DNA from 4 places in the Photobacterium toruni genome. Region 3 is predicted to be linked to each of the others. Evidence: predicted binding sites of a transcription regulator. Region 3 holds the regulator's gene; each other region holds the start of a gene.
The links. Region 3 encodes PurR, which represses purine synthesis genes. Its sites were predicted from a motif close to TNANGNAAACGTTTNCNTNA; they were not measured.
Positions count from the first base shown of each region.

Region 1: OC457_RS03880 (formate--tetrahydrofolate ligase) is a predicted target of PurR. The motif match lies at 3,240-3,259, and genes of this name have one in related genera.
Region 2: metK (methionine adenosyltransferase) is a predicted target of PurR. The motif match lies at 7,111-7,130, and genes of this name have one in related genera.
Region 4: OC457_RS00635 (uracil-xanthine permease family protein) is a predicted target of PurR. The motif match lies at 5,302-5,321, and genes of this name have one in related genera.

Region 1 is NZ_AP024854.1:752,984-761,481, reverse strand. Features, by position in the region: gene pflB (formate C-acetyltransferase) at 1-1,682, shown strand, start outside; gene pflA (pyruvate formate lyase 1-activating protein) at 2,061-2,801, shown strand; gene OC457_RS03880 (formate--tetrahydrofolate ligase) at 3,333-5,087, shown strand; gene OC457_RS03875 (YfbU family protein) at 5,426-5,932, shown strand; gene OC457_RS03870 (ATP-binding protein) at 6,124-8,498, shown strand, end outside; gene OC457_RS03865 (sigma-54-dependent transcriptional regulator) at 8,498-8,498, shown strand, end outside.
Region 2 is NZ_AP024854.1:438,661-447,158, forward strand. Features, by position in the region: gene OC457_RS02220 (PilT/PilU family type 4a pilus ATPase) at 1-808, shown strand, start outside; gene ruvX (Holliday junction resolvase RuvX) at 1,166-1,597, opposite strand; gene OC457_RS02230 (YqgE/AlgH family protein) at 1,594-2,157, opposite strand; gene gshB (glutathione synthase) at 2,278-3,228, opposite strand; gene rsmE (16S rRNA (uracil(1498)-N(3))-methyltransferase) at 3,246-3,977, opposite strand; gene OC457_RS02245 (endonuclease) at 4,211-4,921, opposite strand; gene OC457_RS02250 (SprT family zinc-dependent metalloprotease) at 5,045-5,536, opposite strand; gene metK (methionine adenosyltransferase) at 5,689-6,843, opposite strand; gene tkt (transketolase) at 7,236-8,498, shown strand, end outside.
Region 3 is NZ_AP024854.1:1,295,154-1,303,651, forward strand. Features, by position in the region: gene OC457_RS06165 (FAD-dependent oxidoreductase) at 1-726, opposite strand, end outside; gene OC457_RS06170 (carboxymuconolactone decarboxylase family protein) at 716-1,360, opposite strand; one part of gene OC457_RS06175 (IS630 family transposase) at 1,728-2,186, shown strand; one part of gene OC457_RS06175 (IS630 family transposase) at 2,188-2,763, shown strand; gene OC457_RS06180 (TfoX/Sxy family DNA transformation protein) at 2,918-3,505, opposite strand; gene purR (HTH-type transcriptional repressor PurR) at 3,876-4,880, opposite strand; gene OC457_RS06190 (hypothetical protein) at 5,595-5,993, shown strand; gene OC457_RS06195 (trypsin-like serine protease) at 6,050-7,069, opposite strand; gene OC457_RS06200 (hypothetical protein) at 7,332-7,907, opposite strand; gene hypB (hydrogenase nickel incorporation protein HypB) at 8,320-8,498, shown strand, end outside.
Region 4 is NZ_AP024854.1:130,529-139,026, forward strand. Features, by position in the region: gene OC457_RS00610 (Tex family protein) at 1-465, opposite strand, end outside; gene OC457_RS00615 (hypothetical protein) at 383-568, opposite strand; gene greB (transcription elongation factor GreB) at 606-1,079, opposite strand; gene ompR (osmolarity response regulator transcription factor OmpR) at 1,585-2,304, shown strand; gene envZ (two-component system sensor histidine kinase EnvZ) at 2,308-3,639, shown strand; gene OC457_RS00635 (uracil-xanthine permease family protein) at 3,731-5,140, opposite strand; gene recG (ATP-dependent DNA helicase RecG) at 5,415-7,496, opposite strand; gene trmH (tRNA (guanosine(18)-2'-O)-methyltransferase TrmH) at 7,499-8,227, opposite strand; gene spoT (bifunctional GTP diphosphokinase/guanosine-3',5'-bis pyrophosphate 3'-pyrophosphohydrolase) at 8,352-8,498, opposite strand, start outside.

The DNA.
Region 1 (8,498 bases), 540 kb from region 3:
TCAAATCTCTAGAAGAGATGTTTGAAAAGGGCGAAGATCTTCAAATGACTATGCAACGTCGTGAAGAGATCTGTGAGCAACACCGTGCACTTGGTCAAATCAAGACTATGGCTGCTAAATACGGTTGTGATATTTCACTACCTGCTGCTACTGCACAAGAAGCTATTCAGTGGACTTACTTCGGCTACCTAGCTGCTGTTAAATCACAAAACGGTGCTGCAATGTCTCTAGGTCGTACTTCGACTTTCCTAGACATCTTCATCGAGCGTGATATCGCCGCTGGTAAGATCACTGAAGCTCAAGCGCAAGAAATGATCGACCACTTCGTAATGAAGCTACGTATGGTTCGTTTCCTACGTACTCCTGAATACGATGAGTTGTTCTCTGGTGACCCAATCTGGGCAACAGAATCAATGGGTGGTATGGGTCTTGACGGTCGTACACTAGTTACTCGTTCAAACTTCCGTTTCCTAAACAGCCTATACACAATGGGTCCTTCTCCAGAGCCAAACATCACTGTTCTTTGGTCTGAGAAACTACCTGTAGGCTTCAAGAAGTTCTGTGCGAAGGTATCTATCGATACTTCTTCTATCCAGTACGAAAACGATGACCTAATGCGTCCAGACATGAACTCTGACGATTATGCTATCGCTTGTTGTGTATCGCCAATGGTTGTTGGTAAGCAAATGCAGTTCTTTGGTGCACGTGCTAACCTTGCTAAAACTATGCTTTACGCAATCAACGGCGGCGTTGATGAGAAGCTTAAGATCCAAGTGGGTCCTAAAGAAGCGCCAATCGCTGATGCTGATTTCCATTACGAAAATGTTCTAGCTCGTCTAGACCACTTCATGGATTGGTTAGCAACAACTTACGTTTCTGCTCTAAACGCAATTCACTGGAGCCACGACAAGTACAGCTACGAAGCATCGCTAATGGCTCTACACGATCGTGACATCAAGCGTACAATGGCTTGTGGTATCGCTGGTCTATCTGTTGCAGCTGACTCACTATCTGCAATCAAATACGCTAAAGTAACTCCTATCCGTGATGAAGATGGCTTAGCCGTAGACTTCAGCATCGAAGGTGATTACCCTAAATTTGGTAACAACGATGCTCGCGTAGATGACATCGCTTGTGACCTTGTTGAGCGTTTCATGAACAAGATCCGTACTCACAAGATGTACCGTGATGCGATCCCTACTCAGTCTATCCTAACTATCACATCTAACGTTGTGTACGGTAAGAAGACTGGTAACACTCCAGACGGTCGTCGTGCAGGTGCTCCTTTCGCACCAGGTGCTAACCCAATGCACGGTCGTGACGAAAAAGGCGCTGTAGCTTCACTTACTTCTGTAGGTAAACTACCGTTTGCACACGCTAAAGATGGTATTTCATACACATTCTCTATCGTTCCAAACGCACTAGGTAAAGATCTTGATACTCAAGAAACTAACCTTGCTGGCCTAATGGATGGTTACTTCCACCATGAGTCAGGCATCGAAGGTGGTCAACACCTAAACGTTAACGTTCTTAACCGCGAAACTCTAGAAGACGCAGTTAAGCACCCTGAGAACTACCCACAGTTAACTATCCGTGTATCTGGTTATGCTGTGCGTTTTAACTCTCTAACTGCTGAACAGCAGGCTGACGTTATCGCTCGTACTTTCACAGCTTCTCTATAATATAGAGTCTTCTGTGTAGGAAGTTCGCTTCCTAATAAAAACCGGCTTATATAGCCGGTTTTTTTATACCCTCAATTTAAAGATAGTAATATCAAACACTGCTGTAATCATATTTATCCCAATCTTTATACCAATACCATAAATTAAGAGTCACCTTTCAAACACATTAAACTTCCAACGGTATGCTCAATGCAGTGGTACATTAAATTTGGCAACAACAAAACCGACAATGATTAAAAAAAGCAATACAACAAATATAAATGGCACCCACTTTTAGGTAGCCATATCAATTAACAGATTGAGTTTTCGCTATATTCAGATCTTCTTTTGTAATAAAATAACATATAAATAAAACGCAGTATGCGGAGAAATAGAACAATGTCAGTAACAGGTCGTATTCACTCTTTCGAATCTTGCGGAACCGTCGATGGCCCAGGAATTCGGTTTATTGTATTTCTGCAAGGTTGCTTAATGCGTTGCAAATATTGCCATAACCGTGATACATGGAATCCTCATGGTGGACGAGAAGCAACAGTTGAAGAATTAATGTTCGAAGCTAAATCTTATCGTCACTTTATGAATGCATCAGGTGGTGGTGTCACTGCATCTGGCGGTGAAGCTATGATGCAGCCTGAATTTGTTCGAGATTTCTTCCGCGCAGCACAAGCTGATGGCATTCATACTTGTCTTGATACTAATGGCTATATTCGTAAACATACCGATGTCGTTGATGAAGTATTAGACGCAACAGATCTCGTCATGCTTGATCTTAAACAAATGGACGATACTATCCATCAAGATTTAGTCGGTGTTGCTAATAAACGTGTACTTGATTTTGCACGTTACTTACACCAGCGCGGTCAAAAAACATGGATCCGCTATGTTATTGTTCCTGGCTATACGGATGATGAACGATCTGCACACCTACTTGGTGAGTTCATTAAAGACATGGATAATATCGAAAAAATTGAGCTACTTCCCTACCATCAACTGGGTGAACATAAATGGGAAGCACTAGGCTTTGAATACCCATTAACTGGGGTTAAGCCACCGAAAAAAGAAACCATGGAAAACATTAAGAATATTCTTACAAGCTATGGTAAAAAAGTAATGTATTAAGCGATATCATCATTGCTGTTAATACAAAAAAAGAGCGGTTTATCTTTATCCTTGAAGGGATTAGATAAGCCGCTCTTTTCTATTTAATGCCGATGAAAAAATTTGATTTATCGTGACAAAGGTAATATTTCAACAAGAAAAGCAATTAACAACACCATAATTAACAGTGAAATTGGTAGTGTATATTGCCACTTAGTTACGGGCTCTTGCATGATAACTTCCTTTACTAAATTTACGCCCTCATTGATCAGGGTCATTTTTTATATGTTATCTACTTTAAATGTGAAGCAAAAAACAACCAATAACTAATATTGGAATAATAGCTTTCATTATCAATACCAATTTAAAATATTCCCCCTTTATCTTTGACTAAATACTAATGACCTTATAAAAAAACATAAAATGATATTTATCCATGATAAAATTATGGTATAAACCAAAAGCAAACGATTGCGTAAGCATAAAAAGACAGATTTGCAGTTAAATAAGTATTTAGTATTACTCTCTCTGCCGATGAGGAAATAAGCTATCATGAAAAGCGACATCGAAATTTGCCGTGCAACTTTACTTACACCAATTGATCGCATCGCCTTAAAGGCAGGCATTGAAGCACACGAACTTACGCCTCAAGGTAGCTTAAAAGCCAAAGTTAAGCCTGCCATTTTAAAGCGATTAATTAATAAGCCAGAAGGTAAACTAATACTAGTAACGGCAATAACACCGACTCCCCTTGGTGAAGGTAAAACAGTCACTACGATTGGCTTAGCGCAAGGTTTAGCTAAAATTAAACGCTCGGTTTTTGCTTGTATTCGACAGCCATCAATGGGACCGGTATTTGGTGTCAAGGGTGGGGCTGCTGGCGGCGGTTACAGCCAAGTTGCACCGATGGAAAAGCTTAATTTACATTTAACAGGTGACATTCACGCAGTTACCGCAGCCCATAACCTTGCCGCAGCGGCATTAGATGCTCGTCTTTATCATGAAGATCGTCTAGGTTATGACGCTTTTACTGCCCACACAGGTTTACCTGCACTACGCATTGATATAAATAATATTAGTTGGAAGCGAGTGATGGATCACAATGATCGTACGTTACGTATGATCACCATTGGTCAAAATGAACCAGGAAAAACCATTAATGGCCTTGAGCGTCATGATGGTTTTGATATTTCAGCCGCTTCTGAATTAATGGCAATTTTAGCCTTAGCGACTGATCTCGCTGATATGCGTCAACGTATAGGTAAAATAGTGGTTGCTTATAACCTTGATGGCGAACCTGTCACTACCGAAGATCTTCAGGTTGCAGGCGCAATGGCTGTTACTATGTGTGAAGCCATTGAACCGACATTAATGCAAACCTTAGAAGGTGTTCCAACCCTCATTCATGCAGGCCCATTTGCCAATATAGCTCATGGTAACTCTTCAATTATCGCTGATAAAATAGCCCTCAAATTAAGTGACTTTACGATTACTGAAGGTGGCTTTGGCTCTGATATGGGATTTGAAAAAGCTTGCAATATTAAAGCACAACAAGCACAACGGGGTCCTGATTGTGCTGTCGTTGTTGCAACCTTACGTGGAATAAAAGCGAACTCTGGACTTTATAATTTACAGCCAGGACAATCGCTACCTGATGCTATCTTTGAACCAGATAGCGCAGCTTTATTAGCAGGATTTGAAAATTTACGTTGGCATATTAATAATGCGGCTAAATATGGTGTGCCCGTTGTAGTTGCAATTAATCGCTTCCCACAAGACACCGATCAAGAACTTGAACAATTAAAACAATTGATTTTAACAACTGAATTTAATGTTCATGTTGATGTTGCGCTAAGTGAAGCTTTTGCCAAAGGTGGCGAAGGAGCAATAGAACTTGCACAAGCTGTTGTAAATGCATGTCAAACACCTGCGAATTTCACGCCATTGTATCGCTTAGATCAAACCATTGAAGAGAAATTAATGGCGATAGCTGAAGTTGGCTATGGTGCTAACAGTCTTGAGTTATCACCTTTAGCGACCCAACAGTTAGCCAAATTAAAAGCACAAGGCTTCAATAACTTGGCGATATGTATGGCCAAAACACCATTATCAATCACCACTGAACCCCATATTAAAGGCGCACCAACTGATTTTACGGTACCAGTAAGAGAGTTAAAATTATGTGCGGGAGCTGGGTTTATCTATGCGCTATGCGGCAACGTAATGACTATGCCCGGCTTGCCTGAAAAGCCTGCATTTATGAGCCTCGATCTTGATGCTGATGGCAATATTATTGGCCTAAGCTAAAGTCACATCATTAAGCAGCTAAGTATCGGTGATCATCATGGTTACCGATACGCTTACCCTACCTTGGGTATCAATCCATATGATAATAATATTTAACGATTAAATAAACCTACAAAAATAAGGGTTTTTAATTAAAATCAAATAGATATGATTTTTACTAACATATCAAATGGATAACATTCGTTAACAAAAAATAATCCTATTCGCGGTGTCAGATCATGTTATTTTACACTCAACCTGCTAATCTCACGCTCATAACAAATATTCCTTGTGCTCATTACCGCCAAATAATAAAAACGGAATGAGAGCAATCTATAAAAAATTTGAGGTTTACTATAATGGAAATGACTAACGCTCAACGTCTAATTCTATCAAATCAATATTACATCATGGCAAAACTTACGCCTGAAAATGCTGAAAAATATCATCGTCTACAGATGATTATTGAACGTGGTTATTGTTTACAGATGCGTGAACTTAACAAAGATTTTGGCGAAGTGTCAGAAGATGAATGCAAACAAGTTCTTGAAATAATGGAAATGTACCATGCACTTCAAGAATCTTTTAATTTAGAAGATTGTCGCTGTGATGGCGCAAAAGACATTGATCAACGTCGACTACAATTTTTAGGTTTTGATACAATAACTGAAGCTAAGTTAGTTAATTACGTCCGTTTTCTAACTCATGATGAAGGCCTATATCCACAGTTCCCTAAAACTGAACATCAGTTTAATAGTCATGTACCTATGCTTGATAAATACCTGCGCATGCTAACTATTTGGCGCGGATGCCCACGTCACTATCATTTATCATGTAGTGAAATTCAACAAATTATTACAGCATAGCTTTCGTCATTTACGCCATAAACTTGATTTTATGGCGTCATTCGATTTCCCCCTCCCTTAAAAGATAAAAACTATTAGCGATCATTTCAGCCACTGGCGTATAATTACTGCACTTCTTCGCTATAAATTAGTTACCTAATAAGGCTACATTTATTAGCAATATGCCATTATATATGGGATACATAATAATAATGATTCGCTGTGTAAAGAATAATACTATCGGTAATCGTCTGACCTCAGCCATTATATTAATGGCATTTTTAACTATCAGTGTCAGTGTTATTGCCGCATTAACATGGCAACAACTAAGCCAGCAAATTGGCACGATAACGAATGATAATATGCCAACATTACGCTCTAGTTATCGTTTAGAACGTAGTACCGCAGAATTACAAGCCGCGTTAACAGCATTAGATATGAATACTAATCCGTTAAAGCATAAAGCAATTAAAAAAAATATAGTCTCTATTTTAAAAGCGATTCAACAATCAATAGATAATATTTCTAGTTTATATTACTACCCAAAAATAAAATCAGGGCAACAATTATTAGTTGCAAATATCGATAGTTATATTGCATTACTACAACAAAGAAATGTATTACAGCTTTCGTTAAAACAAACAGAAAATACGATTAAATGGTTACATCAAGATTTAATTGATGAATTACAACCACTGCGGCTAGAAATTGAATGGCAAATGATGCGGTTACTAAATAGCCCTCAGAAATTACAGCTCGACCATGATACCAATATAAAAAATATCATGGCTGAATTTTCAGTTATTCAGACAATTACTGTTAATGTAAATGAATTACATCAACTGATTAAAGAAAGTATTCGTCATCGTCAACATAATGATATTAATGCTTCTTTTGATGCAATTTCAAATAAAATATTACAACTAAAAAAAATCAGTAAACAATTAAATAATTACCCATCAACGATTACTTATCGTCAATTACAGCAAGAATTTACACAATTAGTTACACCTACTGGACACCTAAAAAAATTATTAATTCAAGATAATATAAACAATATAAAAATAACACAGACTCAAGGCAATATTCGTGATCAATTAACGCAACAAGAAAATATAATTCAGACACTTGTGGGTCATGCAGATAAAGCATTAGCTAAATTAAATGGCAAAACTAGACGTTCAATTTGGATCAGTAATGTTGTTTTATTTGGCGTCGTTTTTATTACGATAATTCTTAGTATCATTTTATCTATTTATTTAGTCGGTCGAGGTGTCGTCAAACGCTTAAATCTTCTCGGTCAAGATTTACAAGCCATAGCCAGCGGCAACCTTAATGCGAATATTCAAACAACAGGTATTGATGAGATTGGTATCTTAGGAGATAACCTGCGTTATTTTTGCCAACAAATGCAAGAAATTCAAAATTCTAATGCACTAAACTTAATCAACAATACTCAAGCCAGCATTATTACCTGTGATCTTAATGGTGCTGTTGAATCTGTAAATCCCCAAGCATTAAAACAATTAAATTTTTGTCACATCACTAAAAAGCATCAAGTCTGGGATTTGTTTAATAGTGCAACCATCACTACCTTGAAGCACTTATTTACCACTAATGGACCATTACTAACAAATGGTGCATATAACATGACGGTAAAATTAGTCTCTCCAAATAATCATAGCTTATATTTACGGTTAGATTTCCGTACCTTCACTCAAGGTAATGATGACAAAGTAATTATTACAATGACAGATATTACTGAACAAGAAAATACCACTCGTTGGCTTGAAAATACAGTTGCAGAGAAAACCCAATCACTGACCATCACCAACCAGCAACTACGAGATGAAATCGAAGATCGTAAACGGATTGAAGGCGATTTACTTGAAACTCAAGATGAATTAATTCAAGCTGCTAAAATGGCAGTGGTGGGTCAAACGATGACATCACTTGCACATGAACTTAATCAGCCGTTATCTGCGATTTCGACGCGAATATTTAGTGCAAAACTTGCACTTGATCATAAAAAATACGAAAATCTACCTACAAATCTGACAAAAATAGACGATCTTGTTACTCGAATGAGTAAACTCATCGTAAGCTTTAGAAACTTTGCAAAAAAACAATCAGCAACCAAACCATTAAGCAAAGTTGATATTCATGATTCAATCAAACAAGCACTAATATTGGTAGAAAGTCGAGCTAAAGTACAAAAAACAACAATAGTAAATACGATTGACTACCCTCTTTATGCGCTCGCTGATCAAGTGCAACTAGAGCAAATTTTAGTTAACTTGTTAGTTAATGGCTGTGATGCAGTTGCTCACTGTGAACAGCGTGAAATAACAATTATTCAACTAAATAGCCCATCGAATATCATTCGGTTGGCTGTATATGACAGCGGTGATGGTTTTGACGCCACTATCATTAATAAATTATTCATTCCCTTTACCACCACCAAAGATGTTGGGTTAGGCCTTGGGTTAAGTATTTGTGGTTCAATTATGACGCGACTAAAGGGTGAAATCTTCCTTGCTTCAAGTTTAACGGGTGGAGCAATGGTCGTACTGGAGTTAAATAAATA
Region 2 (8,498 bases), 860 kb from region 3:
AATTCCGCAAATAAGTGACTTGCAGTTACCGATTGAGATGGAGCGATTAGCATTATCGAAACGGGGTTTGGTATTAATTGTCGGGGCGACAGGTTCTGGTAAATCAACCTCAATGGCAGCCATGACGGGCTATCGTAATCAGCATCGAAGTGGGCATATTTTAACGGTTGAAGATCCAATTGAATTTGTTCATAAACACAACAAATGCATTGTCACTCAGCGTGAAGTTGGGCTGGACACTGCTAGCTATGAAGTGGCACTAAAAAATTCATTACGCCAAGCACCAGATATGATTTTGATTGGTGAAATTCGTACTCGTGAAACGATGGAATATGCGATGAATTTTGCTGAAACTGGCCATTTATGTATGGCAACGTTGCATGCCAATAATGCTAATCAGGCATTAGAGCGAATTTTACATTTAGTACCTGAAGAACGACGTGATCAATTTTTATTTGATTTATCTCTTAATCTTAAATGTATTTTGGCGCAGCAGTTAGTTGCTGATGCTAATGGTGTTGGTCGCCATGGTGTGTATGAATTATTACTGAATACACCGCGAGTTGCCGATTTAATTCGACGGGGTGATTTGTATGAAATTAAAGATGTGATGGCGAAATCAACGGATGCAGGAATGATAACGTTTGACCAGTCATTGTATGCGTTATTTAGCGAAGGAAAAATAACTGAGCAAGATGCGCTGTACCATGCCGACTCCGCTAATGATTTACGGTTAATGATTAAATTGGGTGATCATAGTATTCAGCCGTTAAGTAGTTTATCGGGAGTAACGCTTGAAAACAGTTAAAGTCTATGATGATCCTTTTGCTAAAGGAACATCATGGGCAAATTGTTAATAATTATGGCCTGTACAAGTGTTTTTATTTAACTTGTTGTTTTGTAGGTTTTTTATTTTAAGTTTTCAACGCAAAATACAGTGGATAAGCTTTTGGGTTTAAGTGATCAAAAAGCTGTACAAGCTGATCAAGCCAGTGATACTGCAGCTTGAGAAACAAAGAGAAGTGATTTAGAAAACAGCTGTCAGCTTTGTGATGATCTTATGAGCTAAAGCTGTACCAGACAAAAAAAAGACAAGCTCCAGATAGAAGCTTGTCTTTTTTTTTATGTTTTTAGCCTGAGGTGATGATTAATTTTTTACTGTTGATTAAGCGCCGTATTGACGTTCAAACCAACTTTCTAAAATCACTACTGCAGATTGTGAATCGATGTTGCCTTTACTTAATGAACGATAACCACCACGTTCAAACAAGTCAGCTTTGGCTTCCACTGTACTTAACCGTTCATCGTGTAATTCAACCGCGTAGCCAAATCGACCATGAATACGGTTAGCAAATTTCTTTGCCCGTGGTGCGATGGTTTCAAGTTCTTTACCTGCAAGATCTAATGGTAAGCCCACTACAATTAAATCGGGTTGCCATTCTTTTAAGATTTTTTCAATGTCATCCCAATTAGGAATACCATCTTTGGCCTTTAAAGCGGCGAGTGGACTGGCTGTGCCAGTGAGTTCTTGACCGATAGCAGCACCAATACTTTTGGTGCCGTAATCAAAGCTTAATACGCTGCGAGATTGACTCATGCATGACCTATATCTGATGACAGATTCGCGGGGCTAATACCTAATATTGCCATGGCTTGTTGCCAGCGCTGATCTATCGGAGTGGAAAAAATAATGTTGCTATCAGCTTCAATAGTGAGCCAATTATTATCCGCTAATTCTTGCTCAAGTTGACCGACATCCCACCCAGCATAACCGAGTGCAACAAGAAATTGTTGTGGTGCTTGGTCAGTACCTAGTTGAGCTAAAATATCTAAAGAAGTGGTAACAGCAAGTTGAGGCGTAATTACAATACTGGAGCTATAATCCGCTTGAATTGAGTGCAATACAAAGCCGCGATCTTCGGCAACAGGCCCACCATTAAGAACGGGAGCTTCAATACTTATAGGATCAACGAGCGGTCGTGTGCGTTCAATATCAATTTGATCAAGCATATCTGCAATTGAGATCTCAATCGGTTGATTAATGATGATGCCCATTGCACCTTCATCATTATGTTCACACACATAAATGACACTATGTTTGAAATTTGGATCTTGCATAGTGGGCATAGCCACTAAGAAATGATTGGTCAGATTCATTTACAACACCATTAAATACACGTCAGCACCGATGTTGGTGTTGATAATAAAAAGCAGCGATAAAATATAATCGCTGCATTCTTGATTTGATTATGGCTGATGTTTAACGCTTAGGTAATGTTAGTTAGCGTTAATACGGCGTTCAATCGCATCCATTAATTTACCTGTGATTGAAATATCAAATGCAGCTTCAATTTCACAAATACAGGTTGGGCTAGTGACGTTAATTTCAGTTAGCTTGTCGCCAATCACATCAAGACCGACAAAGATTAAGCCTTTCTGTTTTAAAATTGGCGCTACAGTTTCGGCAATCTTACGATCAGTATCGCTAATTGGACGCGCTTCACCACGACCGCCAGCGGCTAAGTTACCACGGGTTTCGCCTTTGGCTGGAATACGCGCTAGGCAATATGGCATTGGCTCGCCATCAACCACTAAAATACGTTTATCACCGTTACTGATATCAGGCACAAATGTTTGCGCCATGCAGTAGTTTTCACCCATTGCGGTTAGCGTTTCAATGATCACAGATACGTTAGGATCATTTTTCATTACGCGGAAAATAGACGAGCCACCCATACCATCAAGTGGTTTTAGAATCACATCACCGTGCTGTTGGTGAAATGCTTTTAGTTTCTCAGCACGACGAGTCACAATCGTGGTTGGCGTTAGCTCTGGGAACCATGCAGTAAATAGCTTTTCATTACAATCACGTAGGCTTTGCGGTTTATTAACGATTAATGCACCGTTATCTTCTGCGCGCTCAAGAATGTAAGTCGCATAAATGTATTCAGTATCAAACGGAGGATCTTTACGCATTAATACCGCATCAAGATCAGCGAGTGGGATCTCTTGCTCATTATGGAATTCAAACCAGTCGTTTGGATCTTTTTTTACAGTGACAGTGCGCGTACGTGCAATTGCAACACCTTGCTCTAAAGAAAGATCACTCATTTCTATATAGTGTAATTCCCAACCACGATGTTGTGCTTCCATCATCATGGCAAAGGTTGAATCTTTTTTGATATTGATAGACTGGATAGGGTCCATCACAATACCTAGCTTGATCATTGTTTTCTCCTGATTACTTAGCCTAGATCACCAAAGCGAACTTGCAGTGCGGTAATGGCTGTCATTGCGGTAGTCTCAGTGCGTAATACACGTGGGCCTAATAAGATTTCGTCAAATTTATATTGCTCTGTCATGCTAATTTCTTCAGCAGACAAGCCACCTTCAGGACCAATCAATAACCGAACTTTCGTTACTGGGGTAGGGAGGGTGTTAATAGAATAATGCGCTCGAGGGTGCAAATTCAGTTTTAGACCATCATATTCTTCTGCGCACCATTGCTCCAGTTTCATTACAGGGCGAATGGTTGGTACGACATTACGGCCACATTGCTCACAGGCTGCAATAGCGATTTTTTGCCACTGTTCAAGTTTTTTCTCAAAGCGTTCAGCATTGAGTTTAACGCCACAACGCTCTGAAATAAGTGGTGTAATGGTGTTAACACCCAACTCAACTGATTTTTGAATCGTGAACTCCATTTTATCACCGCGTGAAATCACTTGGCCTAAGTGAATATCTAAGGGTGATTCAATACTGTGTTCAATGCGCTCTTGAATCTCAACTTCAACACTTTTTTTGCTGGCGCTGCTAATAACAGCAGGGAACTCAGCGTTACTGCCATCAAACAGTAATACTTGTTGTCCAACTTGCATACGCATAACGCGGCCAACATGGTTAGCCGCATCGTCGCTAAGCATAACCGTACCTTGGCTTGGTAAAGGTTGTGGATGGTAAATTCGTGGAATTCTCATGATGCGGTCATCTGTCGTAATGATTGAGTAATATCAGATATTACCACGGTTAGCGGCAGAGGGAGGGCAAAAGTTAATGTCTGAAATCGCCTAAATAGAGCCGAATAAACAATAATGGTCGCGTTAAATGATGACCATTATTATCAGAGAATATTTGGTTTATCAGTTAGGCGTAAACCAAATATTTATGGGGCTGTTTACGCCATTACCGCAAAGCGAGGGAGGGGAGGATATCAAAAATTGGCTTTTTCACATGCCTCAACAACGAAAGTATTGTGATTACCTTGTTTAGCCGCAATCAGTTGATCACGTTGGCACTCCCATTGTGTCACTGGGTATTGTTTATGCCATGCTGCCATTAATTGTCGTTGCTGTTTTGATAGTGAAAAATCATATTGTTGGTTCATGTATAAGTAAGTACGCGCTATTGCTCCACGTGCTGATTCTGGAGGGTTTGCGCGTTTATTTTTAAAATCTATTCGCATTTTGCATTGCCCATAACTAACACCACTATCGTCATTCCAAGGTCTGAAATTAAAGTTAGAACGATCGCCATTTACCTCTCCGATAGCTGGGGTTAAATTGTGAAGATCAGCCTCCATTACTCTAAATTTTTGAACCTTCTTACAGGCTTTGCGGCCGCCTTCTTGCCAACACTGAAGTTGATGACCAAATTGCCATGCAGGAACAACATGCTCCCACTCAATACGACTTGCGCGTCGCTGTTGTTTTCTGACTTTATAACCACATTGTTCTAATTCAGGTACACCTTTTTTATTGACCCATTTAATTGGGCAGCCACAATAAAAACTAACGGGATGTGCTTGATAGATTTCAACAGCGATTTTTTTTGATTTAGCAAAAGAGGTTGAAGAAGAAGGGTCTGCAACAGTAACTGTAGGTATCAATGCGGCGAAGATAAGCCAGTTAGATGGAAATTTCATTGAATATCCCAATAAAAAATAAACAGTAGTTTTAGCTTACTGATATTTATCTTTTTGGGAGGGTGCAGACGCTATGCTGTAACTGTTAATTCACGTTATTACTATAACTGAACATTATTCTGATTATTGAGCATCAGTCTTATATTGTAACGGTTGTTTGCATTTGCGACAGTGGTAGCTCGCTTGACCGCGTTTAACCTTATTATGGCGACGAATAGTGAGTGGGTATTCACTACATGGGCAGTGGTAAATATAAGTTGTGCCTGCTACTGAACTGACATTAAAGTTGTGAGTAGTTTTAGGTTCGACATTAAACACAGCTGTCATGATTATTTGCCATTCGCGACCATGAGGACGAACGCGACCAAAGTGTTTAAATACCACTAAATGGGCAACTTCGTGAGCAACTACCTCATTGATAAAGGCATCAGGATTTTCAGCCAGCAAGATGGGGTTAAAGCGTAATTCCCATTTTTGTAGATGGGCTGTTCCGGCAATTTTTCCACGCTGATTAAAATTTACAGTGGGCATAGGCAGGCGTTTATTGAGGCGTTGATTAGCATGTTTGATGCAGCACTCTACGTGAGTAAGCACTTGCTTTTGTAGCGGTGTCATAGTGTGAAATACCCTAGATTAATCGATTGTGCAGCAGAGAATAAACGTGATCGACTATACACGGCAGGATAAATATTGACGATTATTTTATTTTATATATAAAAAAGGGACGAATAATCGTCCCTTAGTATTTGATAAACTTAAATTTATTATTATTTAAGTTTAGCGAAGTCGCGTAGTGCGTCTACTTTGTCTGTTTTTTCCCAAGGGAATTCTTCACGACCAAAGTGACCATATGCAGCCGTCTTTTTGTAGATAGGCTGAAGTAGGTTTAACATTTCTTGTAGGCCGTATGGGCGTAGGTCGAAGTGTTGACGAACTGCTTCAATGATAATTTCTTGATGGACTTTCTCAGTACCGAACGTTTCAATCATGATAGACGTTGGATCAGCAACACCGATAGCGTATGAAAGTTGAATTTCACAACGGTCAGCCATACCAGCGGCAACGATATTTTTCGCTACATAACGTGCTGCGTATGCTGCTGAACGGTCAACTTTTGATGGATCTTTACCTGAGAATGCACCGCCGCCGTGACGTGCTGCACCGCCGTAGGTATCAACGATAATTTTACGACCTGTTAAGCCACAGTCACCCATTGGGCCACCGATAACGAAACGACCGGTTGGGTTGATAAAGAATTTAGTTTCTTTACGTAACCACTCTTCAGGTAGTACGGGTTTGATGATTTCTTCCATTACAGCTTCACGTAGATCCGCTGTTGAAATTGAATCACTGTGCTGAGTTGATAATACAACTGCATCAATACCAACAATTTTACCTTGATCGTATTCAAACGTTACTTGAGATTTAGCATCAGGACGTAACCAAGGTAGGCTGCCGTTCTTACGTACAAGCGCTTGACGTTGAACAAGACGGTGTGCGTAAGTAATTGGTGCAGGCATTAACTCTTTAGTTTCGTTGGTTGCATAACCAAACATAATACCTTGGTCACCAGCGCCCTGCTCTTTAGGGTCTGCTTTATCAACGCCTTGGTTGATGTCTGGTGATTGCTTACCAATGGTATTTAAAACAGCACAAGAATTAGCATCAAAGCCCATATCCGAATGAATATAACCAATTTCACGGACTGTTTCACGAGTGATTTCTTCGATATCAACCCAAGCAGATGTTGTTACTTCGCCACCGACCATTACCATGCCAGTTTTTACGTAAGTTTCACAAGCAACACGTGCTTTAGGATCTTGTTCTAAAATTGCATCCAAGACTGCGTCTGAAATTTGATCTGCAATTTTATCTGGATGTCCTTCTGATACCGATTCAGAAGTAAACAGATGTTTAGCCATTGATGGTCTCACTTATATTCATAAATTTGGTAGAACGGTAGCGGTAATACTGATACTGCACTGCATTCTATACGTTTATATGTATAGAGCTACCTCCGTCTAGACGTCTATAATACCCCTGCCAGTTATAAAATCAACAATGTAATCTGTAAGGATTTAGACAAAAACCGCATTGATGCAAGGTTATGGTTTTTATTGTTACTGTTTTGAATACAAAAACTTAAAATTGAATAGATTGCATATTGTTGAATAAACTGGATTTTTTAAAAACGAAAACGTTTGCAGTCAATGGCATCTATTTGAGACAATATTGAAACGAAATTAAGTGCTCGCTGATAAATAGCGACATTATTTATTCGTAAATTATTATTTTATGACTATTTGGAGCAGATATGTCTTCTAGCAATGCGGTGTCTCGTAAAGAACTAGCCAATGCAATTCGTGCACTTAGTATGGATGGTGTGCAACAAGCGAACTCAGGTCATCCGGGTGCGCCGATGGGAATGGCAGATATTGCTGAAGTATTGTGGCGTGATCATTTGAATCATAATCCACAAAATCCAAACTGGGCTGATCGTGATCGTTTCGTATTATCAAACGGCCATGGCTCAATGCTTATTTACTCTCTGCTTCATTTGACAGGTTATGATTTATCAATTGATGATCTTAAAAATTTCCGTCAATTACACTCAAAAACACCAGGTCATCCAGAATACGGTTACGCGCCAGGTGTTGAAACGACTACCGGTCCTTTAGGTCAAGGCATTACCAATGCGGTGGGTATGGCACTGGCAGAAAAAGCCATGGCAGAGCAATTTAACCAGCAAGGGCATGAGATTGTCGATCACTATACCTACACCTTTATGGGTGATGGTTGCATGATGGAAGGTATCTCTCATGAAGCATGTTCATTAGCTGGTACTCTCGGTCTTGGTAAGCTAATTGCGTTCTGGGATGACAACGGCATCTCTATTGATGGTGAAGTAGAAGGCTGGTTTACTGATGACACAGCCAAACGCTTTGAAGCTTATGGCTGGCATGTAATTTCAACTGTTGATGGCCATGATGCTGACGCGATCAATGCTGCGATTGCTGCTGCACAAGCTGAAACAGCAAAACCAACCCTTATTTGCTGCCAAACCATTATTGGCTTTGGTTCACCGAATAAAGCCGGTTCACATGACTGTCACGGCGCGCCATTAGGTGCAGAAGAAATTGCTGCTGCGCGTGAATTCTTAGGTTGGAACCACGGTCCATTTGAAATTCCTGCTGATATTGCGGCAAAGTGGAATGCTATTGAAGCGGGTAATGCGAAAGAAACCGCGTGGGAGCAAAAGTTTGCCGCTTATAGCGCAGCTTACCCTCAATTAGCGGCTGAATTTACTCGTCGAATGAACGGTGACTTACCAACTAACTGGGACGCTGAAACTTCAAAGATCATCACCGATCTGCAAGCGAACCCTGCCAATATCGCATCACGTAAAGCATCACAAAATGCACTAGAGGCGTACGGTCAGTTATTACCTGAGTTTATGGGTGGCTCTGCTGATTTAGCACCATCAAACTTAACCATGTGGTCAGGTTCTAAATCACTGACACCGACTGATGCATCTGGCAACTACATTCACTATGGCGTACGTGAATTTGGTATGACG
Region 3 (8,498 bases):
AACAACTAAGTTTTGATCGAATGCGGCTGGTTTTTGCCATTGTTGGTAATGTTTTTTATTGTTCATTGTTTTCATTATTCCTTTTGCAACAAAAGGGAAAAGGCCTAACAAAAATAAAGATAATAAAACGGGAACAGAGATAATTCCATTAAGGGATTCTATTTTCCCTAACTGAGTGCCTGCATTAATATAAACGGCAGTACCCGCAAGCATACCTAGTTGGCTAACCCAGAAAAAAGTACGCGCTTTAATCGTCGTTAACCCCATTAAAAGGTTAATGATGAAAAAAGGGAAAATTGGAATAAGACGTAAACTTAATAGATAAAATACGCCTTCTTTCTCAATACCTTTATTCAATGTTGCCAAACGGTTACTAAATTTTGCTTGTACCCAATCACGTAATATAAAACGACTCGATAGAAACGCCAATGTTGCACCGATAGTACTGGCAAATGACACCATAATTAAGCTTGTCCAGAAGCCAAATAATGCCGCACCTAATAGGGTTAATATTGATGCACCAGGAATAGAAAGTGCAGTGACTAAGATATATAAGCTAAAAAAGCTGACATAAGCAGTCATTGGATTTGCGGTAATATGCTGCTGTAAAGCTAATTGTTCACGCTTAGCTGATTCAAGCGTTAAAAACTGACCAAGGTCGAAATAAAACCAAGTACTAATAATGGCTAAAATAACGATGAGCAACAAAATTTTATTACTTTTCATTATTTCCCCTTAATTGTTCTTTATTTGACGTTGATGTTTTTGAAATAGCATCGGTTTGCGCTGTATCTTGTTGATGGTTATTAATAGGTTGCGGTTGAATCGGCAATGAGCAAAAGCCCTGTGCTGGAACATCAAGTGCAGTGTTAAATTTAGCCGACAAATTTTGGAAACTCACTAATGCCGTTAATTCAATGATGTCATCACTGCTATACCAAGTAGCAAGTGCTGTAAGCATATCGTCACTGACATGTTGACCCGTAATAGTCATCGCTTCAGTATATGTTAATACCGCTTGTTCTTGATCTGAGAAGTGTTCAGATGTTTGCCAATGGGCTAATGCTTTAATTTTTTCTAATGAATGACAGCGTTCTGCGAGTTTCATACCATTAGCATCGACACAAAAAGCACAGTCATTGAGTTGTGATACTCGCACACACACTAGTGAGCGCATAACGGCATCTATTGGTGATTTTTTACGATCAAGGTAACCAAAAAATAAAGCGACTAACCAGAAGAGAACAGGCTTACGCCCCCATAATTTAGCCGGATTGAGCACTTTACCAAAATGGCGTTGTTGTAGCCAAAGTAAAGGTTTTACCCATAATGAGAATGTTTTTTTGGTTAATATACGCAAAGTATGTCCTTATCAAATGAGAATCACATCGACTCTTAAGTAGCAAGACCGAGAGAAGCGATATTGTATTTCATTTATAGACAAAAAATTTTTTTATTCGATAATTTATTAGTAATAGCAAATGATAAAAAGTGACATAACAGTATGTTAAATAAGCATAATGATATATGGGTGTGATGTTTGATAACGAATGGTTTTGTAACGTTAAAAATACGTTTAAGAAAAGTGAGAATGAGAGCGTTACTATAAGTAATAAATAGCATTATAAATGACAGTTTGTATTTTGATTCATTTTGCCATAGGTCTTATACCAATCTAACTAAAATAATGATCTAATTTAAGCCATCATTTTTAAATGAGATTCGCTATGGACAGCCTAAACAATACCGACTTTAAAAAGCTTGCTCGCCAACAAAAAAAAATTCAAATGAAAATGAGATTACTTGCCTTGGAGCACTTCAAGGAAGGTAAATCTCGTACTCAAATTGCTAAATATCTCAAAGTTAGCCGAACAAGTGTTAATAAATGGGTGAGTGTCTTTCTTGAAGAAGGCTTAGAAGGGCTTCAAGAAAAAACGCGTAGTGGTCGCCCTGCATTTCTCTCACCTAAACAACGTGAGCAGCTATCCAATTATATTAAACTTAAAGCTCAAGACTCTTCTGGCGGGCGATTAATAGGCGCGGATATTCATGCTTACATTCTCAAAGAATTTGATAAAAACTACCACCCAGATTCTATCTATTATCTACTTAAGCGCATGGGCTTTTCGTGGATAACATCACGGTCAAAACATCCAAAACAATCACAGCAAGCTCAAGATAATTTTAAAAAAATTTAAAATTGAAACGATCCTTAAGATCCCAGGACATATAGCGCTCGATAAGGTCGATGTATGGTTTCAAGATGAAGCAAGATTTGGACAACAAAATACCACTACCCGTCTTTGGGCTGAACGAGGAACTCGACCAAGAGCGATAAAACAACAGCAGTTTGAATATGCTTATCTATTTGGTTCGGTGTGCCCAGCAAGAGGAGTTGGTGAGGCGTTAGTGGTACCTTGGGTAAATAAAGAAATAATGACTGAGCACCTTGCTCAGATATCACGAACCACAGAAAAAGGTCGTTATGCTATTGTAGTGATGGATGGTGCAGGCTGGCATACTGACGATATTGCTAATCCGTTTAATAATCTCAGCATCATCAAACTTCCACCATATTCCCCAGAACTTAACCCAATAGAACAAGTTTGGAGTTGGTTACGACAACACTATCTCGCTAATCAAAATTTTTCTGATTATAACGACATTCTCGATAAGGTCTGCCTTGCATGGAATCAGTTTAATGAATCGGCTTCACGCATCACTAGAATGTGTTCAAGAGATTGGATCAACCTGACCAGTTAATTTTCCAGATTGGTATTACTATTCAATTGTAGCTAAATACTAAGCTTGATAGGAATAGCTAAATCGGTTTGTAAATGTATATGCGGAATAAATTAAAGAGGCACAGGGCCTCTTTATTCTTAAGCGTCACTTAGCCAGTTGACGAATATATTTATTATAGTTTAGCTAGCAGTTCATTGCGTCTGCTTTCTGGTATTACTGACCAATGTTGGCCATGTATAGCGCCTTCCAATGCCCATAGTAATTCCAAACTTAAAGATGCCTCTTGTATTTTTTGTAATGCTTTATAAGCGTCGAGTGCACCAATATTATGGAGTTGTTCAATCGTTTTAATACCTACTTTTTTAAGCATCCTTTCATTTGAAAGGCGTAGGTTTGGTAAATCTTTTATTCTATCAGGAGTGCAACATTCTTTTGCTTTTTTGTCAGCTTGTGCTGCCTTAAGAGAATAGTTTGCTTGTTCTTTGATTTTTTCAGGTTGTTCCCACCATTCATCAAGAATAGCATAATGTTTTGTTATGACGGGAAAACCGCGCTTTTCATATATATAGGGTTTCAAACCCGCTTGTTTAAATTCCTCTTCATTTTTTGCATTTGCTCTGAGATGGAGTTTATTATTAACGACTAGTGCGAACATTGTCTCACCAGCGAAAATACCAAAACCGCCAAACATGGATCGCGATTTAATATCCCCTAAATGATCTAATAGCTGTAATGAATTTTTTAATATTGGTTTGTCCATACTTCTACTCGGTGAATAAATGAGTGTCACCTAACATTAAAGTAGCTGTAAATTAACTTTGTATTATTAAAGTTATTTACGAGATAAAATTTCTACTTTAAATCATCCATGTATTACTTTATAAATAATATTATCAATAGTGAAGTATTATTTATATCTTGTAAGTCTTTTGCTTACTATTATATGTATTTACGGGGTTCATTATATTCGATATTTTAACAAGATGACTTTGAATATTAATAGTGACTGGTGAATCTGTGATATTGTTCATGTTTTTACGGCGATGACAATTTTGAAAGCGCTGAGAGTTGAATTGAGGTGTTAGAAAAAAAGCCAATATAAATATTGGCTTGATAAGTAGGTTGTCGTATTAGCGTAAATCTTTTACCGACTTGCGCTCTACAATTGCAGGCGCCATTTCAAAAATTTGACGTTCATGATCTTTGTTCTTCATTCGCTCCATTAAGATTTTAATGGCTGTTTTACCTAAACGACGTTTCGGCTGATGAATAGTCGTTAGTGGTGGCGCGAAGTAAGGGGCAAGATCAATATTGTCGTAACCAATAATAGAAATATCACCAGGAACGCGTAATCCTGCTTGTTCAAAGGTACTAATTAGTGCCATTGCCATGATGTCATTGAAGCAGAAAATAGCCGTTGGACGCTCTGCCATAGCAATATATTTTTCAGCTGCTTTCACCGCAGAGTCACACTCAAAGTCACCTTCAAGGATCCAGTCTTCATTAACGGTTAAGTTAGCTTCTGCCATGGCTTTATTAAAGCCCTTTAAGCGTTCACGACAAGTAGATTTATCTGTATGGCCAGACAAACACCCAATACGGCTATGACCATGCTCGATAAAGTATTTAGTCGCAATGTAGCCACCTTGTTCAGCATTATCCTGAATTTTATCGGTATGCGGGCTTTCTGGACCCCAGTCCATTATCACCATTGGCAGGTCTTTTTGACGCTCAAGCAGATCCAATAATTTCTGATCAAGATCGGAACACATTACTAATAAGCCATCAACACGCTTTTCCGCAAGCATGCGTAAGTAATCATATTGCTTAGAAAGGTTACCTTCCGTATTACATAAAATTAGCGTGTAGCCTTCACGGTAACAATACTCTTCAACACCATGCACAACTTCAGCAAAGAAAGGGTTAGTTGATTTAGTTACCAACATACCAATGGTGCGAGTGGTATTACATTTTAGACTGCGAGCAACAGCACTTGGTGCATAATTGAGATCTTCAACGGCTGCCAGTACTTTCTTCTGTGTTGCTTCTGCGACAAAGCGTGTTTTATTGATCACGTGTGAAACTGTTGTCGTTGAAACACCAGCCATACGTGCAACATCTTTAATGGTTGCCATATTTATTCTTCTAATAATGGGTGCTAGAGATGTTTCTAGCTAATCGTGAGGTACCAAATTGAGTAATTACTGAGATGAATATAATTCAATGTTTTTAGGTAAAGTTTCTCGTTAATTATTCAATTTGGCACCGATAATGTGTCTATTGCATACTTAAATAGTATTAACACCAAAAGCCGCATTTATTCGCGGCTTTTATAATTATTACATGTTTTTCAAGTGTAATCGCTTGCGTTCACATTTTACTGAGTGTTACGCGTAGTGCAACGTTTCAATTGTCTGGGAGTAAATTATTTGACAACTATCAACAAAAAATCGTAATTTTCAGCAAATTTAATGGAATTTACAACCGACATTTAAAAATATGCTGCACTTTAATACTATGATAGTAGGTAAGGATAGTTATGAACAGAAACGTCTCAATTATACACTTGATTAACTATTTAAGGCTGTCTTTGGTTAGTATCTTATGGTTGAAATGCCAGAACAGAAGCGGTAATTACACTCAGTGGGTACCATTAAGCGCAATGATTAAATTTATTTTGGTTGTTATTAATGACGGGAAGTGTCGGTTTAGGGTGTTATAGCAGACTCTAGCGACGGTAATATTTGAGAAGTTGATCCCGATCATCGTAATTTAGAGCGAAACTTGAACTCAAGTAAATACCTGTGATAATTAGTTTATTACATTGCTTATTTATTCGGAACAATATGATGACGGAAGAACATAAAAAGGGTATTTGGTTTGCTTATATTGCCAGCTTTCTAACCCCGTTTACTTTATTATTGTCAGGAATTATCGCCATTATTTATGCTGGTTATAAACTTGATAAAGGCGCTGATGAAGTTGCCTATAGCCATTACTACACTATTATTCGTAGCTTCTTTTTGTTTTTAACCTTCTTTGTAGTGTTAGGCGTTTCTGCAGCAACAACCACAGGAATGATTGCTGGTGCTGAATATTGGGTACATAGTGATCTTCTAGCGAAGATATTGAGCATATTACCTTTTGTTGGCGGTGCGATTGCTATTGTTGCAATAGTGGTATGGTTTGCCAAGATCGTAAATGGAATGAAATTGCTTAGTCAAAATAAAGCGATTAAATTATCGTAATAAAAAGAGTTGCGCATTATCATGTGCAACTCTTTTTTTATGCTTTAAATAGGCTATTAACTTATTTGCTGTATTGTTTTTGTAGTAAATATTGACGCCACATGAAGATGATAATGTTGTTGTATCGCTAGAGGTAAGCAATTATCTGTAACAACACAAGGATCTAGACCACAATCTTGAACACCGTCAGGGCATTCTGGGGTAACGACTGCTGGTGGAGTGCAATCAATAGCCCAATCACAAGGGTCGCCACAATCTTGAACACCGTCAGGACATTCTGGGGTAACGACTGCTGGTGGAGTGCAATCAATAGCCCAATCACAAGGGTCGCCACAATCTTGAACACCATCAGGACATTCAGGTAGCTCAATACAAGTGCCATCTTTCTCACAATTGATAGTATCAATCAGTGTTTGACGATCTACCCATTCCACTGATTCACCTGAATTATCATTAATTACTCGGTCAATAGTTTTAGCTAGATACGATGTTTGTATTGCCTTATTTTTGTTAAGAGTAAAACCAATTTGCACATCACCTAGCATGTGTGTTTCGATTATCCAACCGCCACCTTTAGATTGTTTTACAAAGGGTAATTTAGTTAGGTGTGATAATTTTTTATTATTGATACCGTTAATAAAATCTTTTTCACCTTGATGGTAAGATTGAATAATTGTTGCTGTAAACTTGCCATGTTCAGGTAAAAGAGGGTAACGTAAAAGTTTGATTGGTTGAATATTATTAACAGGAGTTGATAAGAATAATAATGCTAATTTTTTCTGTTTAAATTTAAATACACGTTCAACAGGGTGAATAGAAATAAAACCATTATTTGACATAAAATGTGCTGTTGTTTCGGTATTTTTCCCATTAACGCATTTTAAATGGGTCAGGATCCAACTGGGACTGATTAATGAACCTTGGCAGGTTGTTGTTTTTAGCGTATTAATATTTATACTATGAATATCAGCAGCATAGGGGTGTTGTGGCTGCTCTATTGGTGGTGATTCGCCATAAGCAACAGATGAAAAAAAGAGTAAAATAATTGAATAAGTATATTTATTGAAAAATATCATAACATTACCTTTGAAGTTTTAAGTGCGACAATAGGATAAATTGTTATTTTAAGTTAAGTGTCAATAATATCTGTAATAAGAATAATTATCAATTTTAATAGTGGAATATCGTTATTACTTAATTGTGCTAAAAATTTAATGATTGGTATATATTTGTTGTTTTTAAATAAACATATATAGAGTGGTTTTAACTATAATAATAAAAAGAGAATAACAAACTAAAATGTTATTCTCTTTTTATTTAGCTAATTAAAGTTAAAGACTATTTTCTGAATTGCATTACAAGTTGATCAAGTTGTTTAAGTAAATCAGTTGTTTTTGAATCTACTTTTTTCATGGCATTAATAACATCATCTTGCACTTTTTTATCTTGCTTGCTGATTGCAGGATCATTCAAAATAGTACGTTGTTGCTTTTCAAGCGTAGTACGAATTGTTGTAAATTCTTTGATTAAATCAGTACGAGTGTCATTTGAGATATCTTTCTTCGCCGCTTCAACTTGGATTTCTTGAGCGCGCTTAATAAGTTTTTCTGGCTGGTAACCTAATGCTTTAACTTTATTGTTAAATGCTGTTTCGTAAGCTTTCATCTCAGTAATAAGTTGAGGATTTGCTTTTAATGTCTTCACGCGAATAGCAGCAAGCTCTTGTTGAATCTTACCAATTTCGCTAGCAACATGTTGTTGCTCGGCTGTGATTTTTTGAGATGCCATCATAGAAGCATTTGGAGCGTCTTGAGCCATCGCTACTGTTGGTGCTGCTGCAAATACACAAGCTAATGCTATTGGTGCCGCTAATTTAAGAAGTTTGGTTTTTAAGTTAGATGTTTTTGTTTGCATTATGATTTCTCTTTTGTTCGATGAATAACATTATTATTCAAGAAAGCGTGAGAGAGCATAAAAGCAAGTCTCCGCGTGATTAATCTTGAAGTGCTTATGATATAACATACGCATACACATTTAGGTTATGTCATATTATTGTCATTAAGTCTGAAGCTAAACTGAATCGTAGCCTGTTTATTTTATCAGTTAGGCTGTGAGGGGGATATATATATAATATCAATCTAATAACCCGCAAAATAAATTATCACACAAATTGCTTTATCCTTTCAAAGCATAGATAATCAATGCTCATAATTCTCAGAATTTGAGTGTTTAATTACCTGAACTGAGTCCTGTTTAATTTTTTCTAACGTTTATCTGTATTTTTGATTAAAACGATAGCTAAAAGCCCCCCTATGCTGGAGTTCTTATGTGCCAAGATTGCGGTTGTTCATTACCAAGAGGTGATCACCACCATCATCATCAACTACAAGCAAATCCACAATTAAATGATAAAAAAACATTGTCAGTTATCCATAAAATTCTAGATAAGAATGATATAGAAGCTGCACATAATCGTGCTCATTTTGAAGCGCAAAATGTAACCGC
Region 4 (8,498 bases), 1.2 Mb from region 3:
TTTACTATCGGCAAAGCCTTGTTCTGGATTTAGGTATTGCTCTGCTGTTGTTTCTGGCGAGTGTTGAGGTTGGCTCCATAACAACTCCGCGAGTGGTGCAATACCAGCTTCGATCGCAATCTGACCTTTGGTGCGGCGTTTTTGTTTGTAAGGCAGGTAGAGATCTTCAAGACGAGTTTTACTGTCTGCACTGTTAATTTCAGCTTTAAGTGCAGGCGTAAGTTTACCTTGTTCGGTAATGGATTTTAAAATGACCTGACGACGGCTATCGAGTTCACGTAAATAGCCTAAACGTGATTCTAAATTACGTAATTGGGTGTCATCTAATTCGCCAGTGACCTCTTTACGGTAACGGGCAATAAAAGGCACCGTATTACCATCATCAAGTAGGGTGACTGCCGCATTGACTTGTTCCGTGCGCACATTCAGTTCGGTGGCGATCTGTTGGTTGATAGCGTTGCTCATCCGTTGATTTCTCTTGTTGATCGTTAAGCTTCCATTCTACGGCTGAATCTTGATCTGGCAAGTCAACCGCGGTGAAGAGTGTGTCAGGCTGTATATCAGCCATTTATTTCAGTATGTTGAGATTATGGTTTGTTCTTGAGTTAGTCGAGATAACGAATGCGATTAATAAACCATGTTTTTTTACCAAGAGGGGTTGTCACAACGGCATCATCGTCAACTTGTTTACTGAGTAATGCTCGCGCCATGGGGGAGTCGATAGAGATATAATCATTGCGGCCATAGATCTCATCTGGACCTACAATGCGAAATGTTTTTTGTTCGCCAGCTTCATTTTCAATTTCAACCCATGCACCAAAGAACACTTTACCGTCTTGTTGAGGGGAGTAATCAATGACTTTAACCGCCTCTAAACGTTTTCGTAAAAAGCGCACTCGCCGATCAATTTCACGCAGGCGTTTCTTATTATATTGATAATCTGCATTTTCGCTGCGATCGCCTAAGCTTGCTGCCCAAGTCACTTTTTTGGTGACTTCTGGACGTTCTTCTCGCCATAAGAAATTCAATTCTTGTTCTAATTTATCAAACCCTTCACGGGTAATTAAATTGGTTCTCATCATTATTCTCAAACAATAGTTTGGCATTGTTCTATCATCGCTAGCGTAAAATAGAAAGCAATAGAATGATAAACTGTGACTGCTAAATTGTGGTTCATTCGCTGAAGGAATTAATTGTAAAACAGCATCAGAACAGTAGAAAGTGATCTTGTTAGCATCATCAATTAATCTCTCTGGTAAAGTAGTGTTCAGAGTTGAATCACCATGCTATAAAGGCATATAAAAAGAGTAATTGTTGAATACTATAACCATACTAATAACACAATCATGATAATAATTAGCATGTTATAATTACTGATTAGCTGTGGTTATTATCTATTGGTCATTATTATTACTCTATAATCAATATTGGCTGTGATGACAATGTTCACTTCGATATCGTGCGTTAGATATTTTTATTCAAACGTTATATTGAAGGTAAAAATCATGGTCAAATTAAACGTTAGTTATTACGACTTGCGTACACTTAGCAACACTACGTTATCGTGATCGATGAAGGTGAAAAATGCAGGAAAATTATAAAATATTAGTGGTCGATGACGACATGCGTTTACGTGCATTACTTGAACGTTATCTTTCTGAGCAAGGATTTCAGGTACGCAGTGTCGCAAATGGCGAGCAAATGGATCGTTTACTTGCACGTGAGACTTTTCACCTGATGGTACTCGATCTAATGTTGCCTGGTGAAGATGGCTTATCCATTTGTCGTCGCTTACGTAGTGCTAACAACATGCTACCGATCTTGATGCTAACCGCAAAAGGCGACGAAGTGGATCGTATTGTCGGGCTTGAAGTGGGTGCCGATGATTATTTACCAAAACCGTTTAATCCGCGTGAGTTATTAGCCCGTATTCGTGCAGTTTTACGTCGTCAAACCATTGAAGCACCAGGAGCACCAAGTGTTTCGAGTAAAGTGATTGAGTTTGGTGATTTCCGTCTAAATCTTGGTACGCGTGAAATGTTCCGTGGTGATGCACCGATGCCACTGACATCGGGTGAATTTGCAGTATTAAAAGCTTTAGTCACTAATGCACGTGAGCCAATGTCACGTGATAAGTTAATGAATATGGCGCGTGGTCGTGAATATTCAGCCATGGAACGTTCGATTGATGTACAGATTTCACGTTTGCGTCGTATGGTAGAAGAGGATCCTAGTCGCCCACGTTATATTCAAACGGTGTGGGGTTTAGGGTACGTGTTTGTGCCTGATGGTCGTGAGGCGTAAGCCATGCGGTTATCGCCCAAAAGTACTTTTGCGCGAACACTGATATTATTAGCTGGCTTGTTAATTTCAAGCCAGATTTTTTCATATCTGACCATTGTTAATTACGCGCTTCTTCCTAGTATTCAGCAGTTTAATCGTATTTTAGCGTACGAAGTAAAATTAATGCTGAAAGAAAATATTAAGATGGCTAATGGTCAAACTATCTATCTTGATCGCCCCGTTCGACGCAAGTTACTTGAAGAGTTAGGTGTAACCTTACATGCGCCAAACTCACCCGGTGCAGCAGAATTTAATGATGCCACTCATATCAGTTATTTGAGTGAAGAAATGTCACGTGAATTGCACTCACCAACTGATGTGCGGTTATTACTCGGCGCTCATAGTTATGTGCTGTGGATGAAAACCGATGCGATGCCAAACTCTTTAATGCGGATTCCATTATCGGAACTGCAAGAAGATGACTTTTCTCCTTTGTTTCGTTATAGCTTAATTATTGCTTTTTTAGTGATTGCTGGCGGATGGTTATTTATTCGTATTCAAAATAGGCCGTTAGTTGAGCTAGAACAAGCCGCGTTGCAAGTTGGACGTGGTGAAACGCCTCCACAGTTACCTGAGCAAGGGGCCTCTGAAATTCGATCTGTGACGAAAGCATTTAACCAAATGTCACAAGGGATCAAACAACTTGAAGATGATCGTGCGTTATTAATGGCAGGGGTAAGTCATGACTTGCGCACTCCATTAACACGAATTCGATTAGCAACCGAAATGATGTCACCAGAGGACAGTTATTTAGCTGATTCGATGATCACTGATACCGAAGAATGTAACGCTATTATTAGTCAATTTATGGATTATCTTAAATCGACTAAAAAACAAGATGAAGAAGATGTTGATCTTAATCTGTTGTTAGAAGATGTCGCGCATACTGAAGGTGGCTATGGCAATGTTATTGAACAGCAATTAACGCCGATTCCGGGCATTGTGTTAGCAAATGCGGTTGCATTGAAACGTGCAGTGGCAAATTTGGTGATTAATGCACAACGCTATGGCAATGGCTGGGTCAAGCTATCTAGTGGCGCGTCTGTTGATCGTAAGTCAGCTTGGTTCTGTGTTGAAGATGATGGTCCTGGTATTGCGCCAGATCAGGTCACTAAAATGTTTCAACCGCTTACTCGTGGTGATTCTGCACGAGGTAATGAAACGGAAGGGACAGGGCTTGGATTGGCGATAGTGAAACGGATCATTGATCAAAACGAAGGGGCTATTTCGGTGCGTAATCGTAGCGAAGGTGGTCTAAGAGTAGAGATTAGTTTGCCATTACATAAACTAAAATAATGAGGATTTAAGCCAGTATTGGTTGCATCCCCTTGTTAAATAAAAAGCCCGCTCTCAATTTGAAGCGGGCTTTGTGCATTTATGCTGTTAATTAGGATTCGATTACTTTTGCTTCATCAATCAGATCAACGGACTCGGCATTATCATCAGGCAAAATCATATTTAATAAAATTGCGGTAATACCGCCAGCGGCCATGCCTGACGATAAAATACTTTTCACAATTTCAGGTAAGAATTGCAAAATTTCAGGTTTTTGAGCAATGCCTAATCCCATCGAAAAAGACAATGCCATAATTAAAATAGCACGACGATCGAGATGACAGCGAGAGATAATGCGAATACCAGAAGCGGCAATGGTACCAAACATAACAATGGTTGCGCCGCCTAATACGGGCTCTGGAATCAATTGCACCAAATTAGCGACATCAGGAAATAAACCTAATAGCACTAACATTCCAGCCACAAAATAACCGATATAGCGGCTAGCTACCCCTGTTAATTGAATGATGCCGTTGTTTTGACTAAAGGTTGAATTAGGAAAACTGTTAAATACCGCTGCCATTGCTGAATTTAAACCATCTGCAAGCACACCACCTTTGATGCGTTTCATGTACAACGGTCCTTTAACTGGCTGTTCTGAGGTCTCTGAGGTTGCTGTAATATCACCGATAGCTTCTAGTGAGGTAACCGCAAATACAATCATCAATGGTACCAATAATCCCCAATCAAAACTGAGACCATATTGCATTGGCATTGGAATCGCAATTAATGGATTCGCGCTGGTAATATCGGTTTTTATCATTCCTAACAGCCATGCCAATAATGTTCCGGCAGCCATCGCAATAACAATCGATGATACCCGTAAGTAAGGATTTTTAACGCGATTAAGTAACACAATAAAGCCTAATACGGTGCCTGCTAGCATCAAATTATCAAGGCTACCAAAGCTACCGTCGGCAATGGCACTGTAGCCGCCGCCTATAGAGGTCAAGCCAATTTGAATAAGCGTTAAACCGATTAACGTCACTACAATGCCTGATACCAGTGGGGTAATGATACGTTGAGCGTGTTGCAAAATGCGTGAAATAAATACTTCGGTAAAAGCGGCAAAAATGATGGTGCCAAAGATTGCGGCCATCATGGTTTGAATATCTGCTCCACCCGCCTTGAGTGCCAAGCCTGCGCCAATAATTGGACCTAAGAAATTAAAACTGGTGCCTTGAATCGATAGTAAACCAGAACCGATGGGGCCAAAGGTTTTAATTTGAATAAAAGAAGCGATGCCAGAGGCTAGCAATGACATACTGACTATAGTGTTAGTGTCACTGGCGGGTAAGCCAAGTGATTGGCAAATGATCAGTGATGGAGTAATAACGGCGACAAACATTGCGAGTAAATGCTGTGTTGCAGCAAAGAGCGTTTGTGGTAATGGCGGTCTATCATCTAAACGGTAAATAAGATCAGAATTTTTTGGCGTTGCGCTAGTGTGATGCTGGGTCATAGATGATCCTAACTGATTCTCTGATATCCATTATTCGCGCTGAATGGGCGATTGCTTGTGTTGTTGGCGACGATCTGTGATTGCTGTTAGTCAGAACCAAATCAACACTGGCAGAGATTTAAGTGGTGAAATTTTGCCGCTATTGTAATTATCTTTTGGAAAATAGCAATCGTTTGCTTTGTTTTTGATTATTGGGATCGTTAGGTCTAAATATGAAGAGGAAGTGAATCACGGTTAATTACTTTTGGTGGTTATAACCGTGATCAAAGAAGCGTTAAGCGTTTGAGTAATTTTCCCGTTGACCTATCCAACGATCGATAATAGCGCTGGCATTATCAGGGTATTGTTCATGAATATAACGGGCTAATTTTTGAACTTGAGGAATTAAATATTGGTCACGGACTAAATCGGCAACTTTAAAATCAGCAATGCCGGTTTGTTTAGTTCCCAATAATTCACCGGGGCCACGAATTTCAAGATCGCGCTGAGCGATCACAAATCCATCGCTGCTTTCACGTAATACAGCTAAGCGTTTTTGAGCGGTTTTGGTTAGCGGCGCGTGATAAAGCAATACACAATGACTGGCGATCTTACCGCGACCAACCCGCCCTCGTAACTGGTGTAATTGCGCTAATCCAAGTCGTTCTGGGTTTTCAATTACCATTAAACTGGCATTAGGCACATCAACACCCACTTCAATGACAGTGGTAGCGACCAGTAAATCGATTTCACCAGCTTTGAAACTTGCCATAATCGCTTGTTTCTCTTTGGGCTTCATTCGACCGTGGACTAAACCAACCGTCAGATCGGGCAGTAACCGTGTTAACTCATCTGCGGTATCAGAAGCCGCCTGCGCCTCTAATACTTCCGACTCGTCGATTAAAGTACAGACCCAATAGGTTTGGCGACCTTCTTGCTGACATGCAGCGCGAATGCGTTCAATAATTTGTGGGCGGCGGCTATCAGGTAGCGCAACGGTTTGAATGGGTGTTCGCCCTGGCGGTAATTCATCGATCACTGAAGTGTCCATATCGGCATAAGCAGTCATGGCTAAGGTGCGAGGAATTGGGGTTGCGGTCATTACTAATTGATGCGGGTAATAACCATTAGCGGATCCTTTTTCACGCAGATCTAATCGCTGATGGACACCAAAGCGGTGCTGTTCATCGATAATAATCAAGGCAAGGTTCTGAAATACTACTTGGTCTTGAAATAAGGCATGAGTACCAACCACCATTTTTGCGTCACCATTGGCAATGCGAACCAGTTCTTTTTCGCGTGCTTTACCTTTGAGCTTGCCCGCCATCCAACCGACTTCAATTCCCATCGGGTTGAGCCATTGGGAAAAATTCAACGTATGTTGCTCGGCTAATAATTCAGTCGGTGCCATTAATGCCACTTGATAACCGTGCTCAATTGCCCGCAAAGCAGCAAGCGCAGCTACTAAGGTTTTACCTGAGCCTACATCCCCTTGAACCAGACGCATCATTGGTTGGGACTTACTAAGATCTGCTTCAATATCAGCTACGACGCGTTGTTGTGCACCTGTTGGGGTGAAAGGTAAGCTTGCCAGCAGTTGTTGCTTGAGGGTGTCTTGTGGCGCGAATGACCAGCTATGATGTTGCTGACCTTTACTGCGCAGTGCCAGCATTGATAAATTTTGGGCTAACAATTCTTCTAAAATAAGTCGTTTTTGAGCAGGATGTTTGCCTGCATCAAATTGTTCTAATGCAATATCAGCCGTAGGACGATGCATGATCTGTAAGGCTTGGGCAAGGGTCATTTGCTGATCATAAAGACCCGCTGGGAGTAACTCTGTCACCGCCGACTTTGCAAGTAAAGCGAGTGCTTGATCAGTTAAATTACGTAATGTCGCTTGGCGTAAACCGTCGGTGGTGGAATAAACCGGCGTTAACGTTTCTTCAACGCTAAGTGCCGTTGGTTCAGAAAAAAGATGGTAATCGGGATGAATAATTTCAAGTCCAAACTGGCTACCTTTGATCTCGCCATAAGCTTTCACTTGTTTACCATCGCTAAAACTGTTTTTCATTGCAGCATTAAAATTAAAGAACTTTAACGTCACCGAGCCGGTACCATCACCAATTTTGACGGTTAGTATTTTACGTTTGCCAAACTGAATGCTGCAATGACTCACTTCACCTTGAACCGCTAGATATTGTCCCGGTGAAACGCGATTAATCGGCCAAATACGGGTGCGATCCTCATAACGAAGTGGCAAGTGAAACAATACATCTTGGACGTTATACAGCCCAATTTTATGCAGTTTTTCAGCCATTTTGGCGCCGACACCAGCCAGTTCGGTGAGGGCGATAGTATTGAGGAGTTGTCCGCTCATGGTTAGTCCTTGTTAATTACGCTGGTTGTAACAGGGCGTTTGATTTTCTTCGCTTGCATCGCTGCCCACCATTGTTCGTCAGCAACAATTTGTCCTTGCTCATCTAATTGTGGATACGGTAAGTTTTTCTGTTTGGCAACATTAGCTAATACCGGATGACCCCGTTCAAATAAAATACGATTAACCACAGTATCATCAAGTAAGGTAGTGGTGCGATCGTACATGCCCGCATTTTGACGTTGGCGTTGTGCTTCATAGAGAATTAATGCACTGGCAACAGAGACATTGAGAGATTGCACCATGCCGACCATCGGAATAATAATATCTTGATCTGCCAGTGCTAATGCTTCAGCGGTGATGCCATTTTTTTCACCACCAAGAATAATTGCGGTTGGTTTGGTGTAATCAACCTCACGAAAATCAACCGCAGTGGCTGATAAATTAGTGGCAAGTACCTGCATTCCTTGAGCTTTAAGGGCATTAACGGCATTGACCATGGTATCGTGAGTCTCAAGTTCAACCCAGTTACGTGCACCTGCAGAGGTGTGGCTCAATACTTTCATGGCCTCTTTAGGCCACACAGCATGCACTTTATGGACGCCAACCGCATCGGCAGTACGAATAATGGCAGAAACATTATTGGGTTTGTGAACTTCTTCCATACACACGGTGAGATCAGGTTGACGTGTGGCTAAGACTTGATGAATACGTTGAAAGCGATCAGGGGTCATACAGTTAGGCTATTTGCGAGAATAAGAATAGAACTATAATAATATGGATTGGCAGTCAAATACACAAAACGCCCATAAGTGGGCGTTTTATTAATATTATCAACAGCTCATTAGATCAATGATGTTAATTTTTTTGGCGAGCGACTCGTACTACATCTGGCATGATACGAATACGACGCATAATATTGGCCAAGTGCACACGACTCTTGGTTGTTAAGCGAACAGTAATTGTATATAACCGACCATCTTTTTCTTCGGTCGATAGACCTTG